Linked DNA regions of Kaistia algarum. Each later gene encodes a partner of the first gene's protein in a complex. Links are inferred from orthologs where the notes say so. Each region holds a gene or a part of one and is shown in the gene's direction. Other genes may lie near its edges.

Region 1 (3,014 bases):
AGCCGTGATGCCAGGGGATCAGCCGAACGGCCTGCTGGCGGACACGTTCCCGCCGATCGCGGCGCTGCAGACCCGCATGTTGAACGACATCCAGGCGGGGTTGGGACGCGTGGAGCAGACGACGACCGCCATCGATGCGACGACGCGCGAGACCAAGGCGTCGGCGGACCGGATCGAACAGCAGACCGCCTCTATCGCCGATGACGTCCGCAATCTGGCGGACGCCGCAGACCCGGTGGTGGCGGCGCGCAAGGCGATCGTCGCCGCCGGCTTCACGCCGGATCTCTCGGGCTATATCGCGGCCGTCTCCTCCGGCTCCATGGCCCAATATCAATTCGTCGATACGGGCCTTCCGATCTCGGTCGAGGATTTCGAGGCGGCGCTGCTGCGCTTTCGCTACGACACGCCGGAATTCAGCAATTTCATCGCTGGGCCGCTCGTCTATGACAGCCGCTTCCGGTCGGTCCGCACGGCGTTCAACGCTGTATCCTCCAACGCCCCGAAGGGCGTTCTCGACGTATCCGGAATTTTTCAGGCCGCTTGCGGCCAAGGCGGCGACAGCTTTCTAGACAAGCTCTACCGCTTCAATCTGGCCGACCAATGCAGCGACCGGAGCGCCTGGCTCGAACAGGCGAGCGGCCTGCTCAAAGCGATGGGCGGCAGTCTCTATCCGCGTGTCCCTACCCTGAGCCTCTCGAAAGGTTGAACGCAAGCCGGCCGCAGGTGACGCGCCTTCATGAAACCGTCGCCATTGCGCTCCAAGCCTGACGATCGAGGATTGGCGCGGCCGCGCGGGGACTTCCCCAATACACAGTGCCGGGATAGAAGCGGCCGACAGCCTTTCCTTCCGAGCCACCGCCCAAACGGGGATTCCCATGACCGCGATCATCGACATTACCGCCCGCCAGATTCTCGACAGCCGCGGCAACCCGACCGTCGAGGTCGATGTGCTGCTTGAGGACGGCTCGCTTGGCCGCGCCGCCGTTCCGTCGGGCGCCTCGACGGGTGCGCATGAGGCGGTGGAACTGCGCGACGGCGACAAGTCGGTCTATCAAGGCAAGGGCGTCCTCAAGGCGGTAGAAGCCGTCAACACCGAGATCTTCGATGCCATCGGCGGCATGGAAGCCGAGGAGCAGAGCCTCATCGACACGACGATGATCGAGCTCGACGGCACGCCGAACAAGTCGCGCCTCGGCGCCAATGCGATCCTCGGCGTATCGCTTGCCCTCGCCAAGGCCGCTGCCGAAGCTTCGGGCCAACCGCTCTACCGCTATGTCGGCGGCGTCAATGCCAAGGTGCTGCCGGTGCCGATGATGAACATCATCAATGGCGGCGTGCATGCCGACAATCCGATCGACTTCCAGGAATTCATGATCCTGCCCGTCGGCGCGCCGACGTTGGCTGAAGCCGTGCGCTGGGGCTCCGAAGTCTTCCACACGCTGAAGAAGGCGCTGAAGGACGCGGGCCACAACACCAATGTCGGCGACGAGGGCGGCTTTGCGCCGAACCTGCCGTCCGCCGTCGCGGCGCTCGATTTCGTCGCGAAGTCGATCGAGAAGGCCGGCTACAAGCTCGGCGAGGACATCTATCTCGGCCTCGATTGCGCCGCGACCGAGTTCTTCAAGGACGGCAAGTATAATTATGAGGGCGAGGGCGTCGTACGCACCATCGACGAGCAGATCGACTATCTTGCCGATCTCGCCTCGAAATTCCCGATCATCTCGATCGAGGACGGCATGAGCGAGGACGACTGGGCCGGCTGGAAGGGCCTGACGGACAAGATCGGCGACAAGGTCCAGCTCGTGGGCGATGATCTCTTCGTCACCAACACCACCCGCCTCTCGCGCGGCATCAAGTCGGGCACGGCGAATTCGATCCTGGTCAAAGTCAACCAGATCGGCTCGCTGACCGAGACGCTTGATGCCGTCGCCATGGCCCACAAGGCGGCCTACACCGCCGTCATGTCGCACCGCTCGGGCGAGACCGAGGATTCGACCATCGCCGATCTCGCCGTCGCCACAAATTGCGGACAGATCAAGACCGGCTCGCTCGCCCGCTCGGACCGGACCGCGAAGTACAACCAGCTGATCCGCATCGAGGAGCAACTGGGCATCCAGGGCCAGTATGCCGGGCGCAGCATCCTGAGGGGCTGATTCGGATCGCCAAGCGCCTTCGGCCGGTGCGGCATCCGCCCTGGCCGAAGGCGGATTGATAAGGCAACCGGGACATCAGGCACAGTTTCGGGATGCTGTGCAAAGCCGCTCGGTGCAAAAGTCGATCGCCCCGCGCTTTTGTTAGCCCCGCGTGAAAATTCCGGTTGTCCCGCGCGAGGATATCGCGCCAAACTCGTTCAAAATCACGGGAAACTCGTTCGGAACCGCCGAGGCGGCCAGCCGTTCGATTGTTTCAGATGACCGACGGCCCCGCATGGGCTCCTTGGCGGCTGGTTCCCGAATTGCGATCGAGGGCAGGATGAACGGGTCGGCGTTGAAGATCGGAGCGAAGATCCGAGAGGCGCGGCGCCACCGTCGTCTGACGCTACAGCGCGTCTCGTCGAAGTCCGGACTTTCGATTGGCTTTCTGAGCCAGGTCGAACGGGACATCACCCGTCCGTCGCTGAGTTCGCTGGTGACGATCGCGCGCTCGCTCGACCTGCCCGTCAGCGCCTTCCTGCATAGCCCCGACCTGCCGACCGCGGTCTCCCGGGCCGACGGCCGCCATGCCTATCCGATGCGCCACGGCGGCCCCTCGGTCGAGCAGCTCTCGACGACGTTTCCGGGCCAGCTGCTGAACGCGACCAAGCTCCATGTGCCGGCTCGCCACCGCAGCAATATTCTTTCCTTCGAGGGTGAGCAGGTCGTCTATGTCCTGACCGGGACTGTCCGCTACAAGCTGGACGACACCATCTACGAACTTCAGGCCGGCGACGCCTTTCATTTTTCGACCAGACAGCCCTATGAGATCGTCAATCCGACCGATGATCATGCCGAATTGTTGGCTATCGGCACGGAGCC
Region 2 (3,400 bases), 430 kb from region 1 along the record:
GGGACAGGCATCCTCGCCGCGCATGGCGTTCCTATTTTCCACGCGCATTTTGAGGGTCGCCTGCGGTCAAGACAGCGGGCTTGCTAGGCTCGCCTGTCTCCCCTTGGAGGCGCCGTCCCCGCGCCCCCGCGAAGTACAGGTTTCAAGCGCGTATTCATGGTTCTGCCGATATTTCCCCTCTCCGCCAGCAAGGTACCGGACCGTTCCGGCGCCGGGGCGTCGATGGGTCCGGCGGGGGAACGCGCGCTCCTATCCTTCTTCTTCCCCCATAATCGTCTCCGCGCGACCAGCGCGGCATCGGCGCACTGCGCCGGCCGCAGCCTCGCGCGCGGAGGCCCCGGAGAGTTTTCAATATGGCGAACAAGATGCTCATCGATTCCACCCATCCCGAGGAGACTCGGGTGGTGGTGGTGCGCGGCAACCGGGTCGAGGAATTCGACTTCGAGTCCGCGAGCCGCAAGCAGCTGCGTGGCAATATCTATCTAGCCAAGGTCACGCGCGTCGAGCCGTCGCTGCAGGCCGCCTTTGTCGAATATGGCGGCAATCGCCACGGCTTCCTGGCTTTTTCCGAAATCCACCCGGACTATTACCAGATTCCCGTCGCCGACCGTCAGGCGCTGATCGACGCCGAAGAGGCTGAAGAGCGCGAGGCGGAAGAGCGGGCGACGCGCCAGAGCGCTCGCCGCCAGCCCCGTTCGTCGAGCCGCCAGGCCGCAGCCGGATCCGACCAGGTTTCCGAATCACCGTCCGAAAGTGGCGAGCCAGCGGAGGGCACTGCCTCCGATGAAGCGCGTTCGTCCGACGAAGCGTCGGCCGCTTCCGAGGGGACCGAGACCAACGACGCGGAAGGCACGGACAACGATCATCCCGAACTCGACGCGCCCGCTTCCGACAGCCATGTCGAAGAGGTCGGCGCCGAGGAAGAGCATCCCGAGGACCAGGTCGAATCGGTCGGTGCCGAGGACGCGCTCGAGGAGCTTCCGGAGCGGCGGCGCGCCCGTGCCCGCCAATACAAGATTCAGGAAGTGATCAAGCGCCGCCAGGTGCTGCTCGTCCAGGTCGTGAAGGAAGAGCGCGGCAACAAGGGCGCGGCGCTCACCACCTATCTCTCGCTCGCCGGTCGTTATTCCGTGCTGATGCCGAACACGGCCCGCGGCGGCGGCATTTCGCGCAAGATCACCAACACGGCCGACCGCAAGCGGCTTAAGGAAGTCGCGCAGGATCTCGAAGTGCCGGAAGGCATGGGCGTCATCCTCCGGACGGCCGGCGCCTCGCGCACCAAGGCCGAGGTCAAGCGCGACTTTGAATATCTGCTGCGCCTTTGGGAGAATGTCCGTGAGCTGACGCTGCGTTCGGCGGCGCCGACCCTCGTCTATGAGGAAGGCAGCCTGATCAAGCGGTCGATCCGTGATCTCTACAACAAGGACATCGACGAGGTTCTCGTCGCCGGCGATGACGGCTATCGCGAGGCCAAGGACTTCATGCGCATGCTCATGCCGAGTCATGCCAAGAATGTTCAGCCCTATCGCGAGACGCAGCCGATCTTCGCGCGCTACGCCGTCGAGGCGCAGCTCGACGCGATGTTCTCACCCCAGGTAACGCTGAAGTCCGGCGGCTATCTGGTGATCAACCAGACCGAGGCGCTCGTCGCCATCGATGTGAATTCGGGCCGCTCGACGCGCGAGCACAATATCGAAGACACCGCCTACCAGACCAATCTGGAAGCGGCCGAGGAAGTGGCGCGCCAGTTGCGCCTGCGCGATCTCGCCGGCCTTATCGTCATCGACTTCATCGACATGGAGGAGAAGCGCAACAACCGGGCGGTCGAGAACAAGCTCAAGACGGCGCTGAAGAACGATCGCGCGCGCATCCAGGTCGGCCGGATCTCGCATTTCGGCCTGATGGAAATGTCGCGCCAGCGCATTCGCACCGGCGTCGTCGAAAGCTCGATGGAGGTCTGCCCGCACTGCCATGGCACCGGCCATGTCCGTGCGCCGGCATCGGTCGCGCTGCATGTGTTGCGTTCGATCGAGGACGGCCTGCTCAAGGGTGCGACCCACAATCTGATCATCCGCACGCGCACCGTCGTCGCGCTTTATATCCTCAACCAGAAGCGCACCCATCTCGCGGAGATCGAGCAGAGCTTCGGCATCTCGATCACCATTCTGGCGGACGAGACCGTTGCCTCCGCAGCGCATTACACGCTGGAGCGCGGCGAGCCCGTCGTGCCGCGTGAGTTGCCCGCGCCGCCGCCTGTGATCGTGCAGCCCGATTCGATCGAGCCGGAAGAGGAAGCCGCCGAGGCGGAAGAGGAAGCCGAGGTCGAGGTCGAAGCCGAGGCGACCGAGACTGAGCCCTCGACGGCCAGCGCCGAGCGCGAAGACGGAGCGCGCCGCAAGCGCCGCCGTCGTCGGCGTCGTCGGGGTGCCGACGGCGCTGTCGTGCCGGGTGATGCCGCCGCAGGCGAAGCCGGCGACGCAGAGACCGCCGACGACGAGACTGGCGAAGATGCCGGCGAAGACAGTGCCGACGCTGAACCGGTCGAGGCCCGCGAGGGTGAAGCCGGCGATGCGAACGACACCGAGGAAGGCCGCCGCCGCCGCCGCCGCGGACGTCGGGGCGGCCGTCGCGGCCGCCGGGCACCCGGCGATGTCGAGGGCAGCGAGGACGAGGCAGCCGGCGAATCGGGACAGGCGGCACTCGAACTCGACGAAACCGGCGAAGTGCAGTCCGAGGGCTTCATCGAAGTCGAGCCGGAAGGCATTCGCGACATCGACCCCGAGGATGCCGGCGACCGCCTGATCGCGGACGATATCCCCGTCGCCGATGTCGGGGAGATGGAGGTTCCGCTGTTCGACCCAATCGACGACCAGCCGGAACTCGACATGCCAGAGGTCGGCGATACGGAAGACGATGAGCCCGAAGACGAGGCCCAGGGACTTCATATCACCACCGAGGATGTGATCTCGCGTCAGAGCGCCGATCCGGAAGGCCTAGACGACGAATCCATGGTCGACGGGCCCAATACCCAGCCTCCGGCCGAGCCCGAGGCGCCAGTCGAGGACAGCCGGCCCAAGCGGGGCGGCTGGTGGCAGCGTCGCTAGACGCTTCGAGCGGCTAGAGCATCGGACCGAAAAGTGGAATCCGGTTTTCGGGTCCATCCGATGCGAAGACAAAGAGATAGATTGCCTCTTCGCGTCCGGTAGGACGCACGGCGATCTAGGCCGTCGTGCAAAAGGCCCGCGCGGTTCGCGCGGGCCTTTTGCATTTCAAAGATCGAGGACGAGGCACGTCGCGGCCGCCGGTCTCTTGGGGCGCACCGCGACGGATGAGCGCAAGAGAGCGTCGATCGGGGACTCGCCGGCCGAGGGCTTTGACTTGGCCAGCGCGTGGCGCCATA

What was found. The genes of interacting proteins can lie anywhere in the genome.
Region 2: the proteins of eno (region 1) and OSH05_RS17020 are in contact, whole or in part, in a solved structure (PDB 2FYM), measured with the Escherichia coli proteins. The link is inferred for Kaistia algarum from one-to-one orthologs.

What each region holds. Positions count from the first base shown.
Region 1 is NZ_JAPKNJ010000002.1:386,132-389,145, reverse strand. The notes cover bases 97-3,014. They hold eno (phosphopyruvate hydratase), read left to right. Parts: upstream 97-875; coding sequence 876-2,153; downstream 2,154-3,014. Other genes in these bases: OSH05_RS15090 (helix-turn-helix domain-containing protein), read left to right, coding at 2,473-3,014; OSH05_RS15100 (hypothetical protein), read left to right, coding at 97-706. Also shown: more of OSH05_RS15100, read left to right, coding at 1-96. UniProt on the Escherichia coli protein: Catalyzes the reversible conversion of 2-phosphoglycerate (2-PG) into phosphoenolpyruvate (PEP). It is essential for the degradation of carbohydrates via glycolysis.
Region 2 is NZ_JAPKNJ010000002.1:811,464-814,863, forward strand. The notes cover bases 1-3,304. They hold OSH05_RS17020 (Rne/Rng family ribonuclease), read left to right. Parts: upstream 1-353; coding sequence 354-3,104; downstream 3,105-3,304. UniProt on the Escherichia coli protein: Endoribonuclease that plays a central role in RNA processing and decay. Required for the maturation of 5S and 16S rRNAs and the majority of tRNAs. Also involved in the degradation of most mRNAs.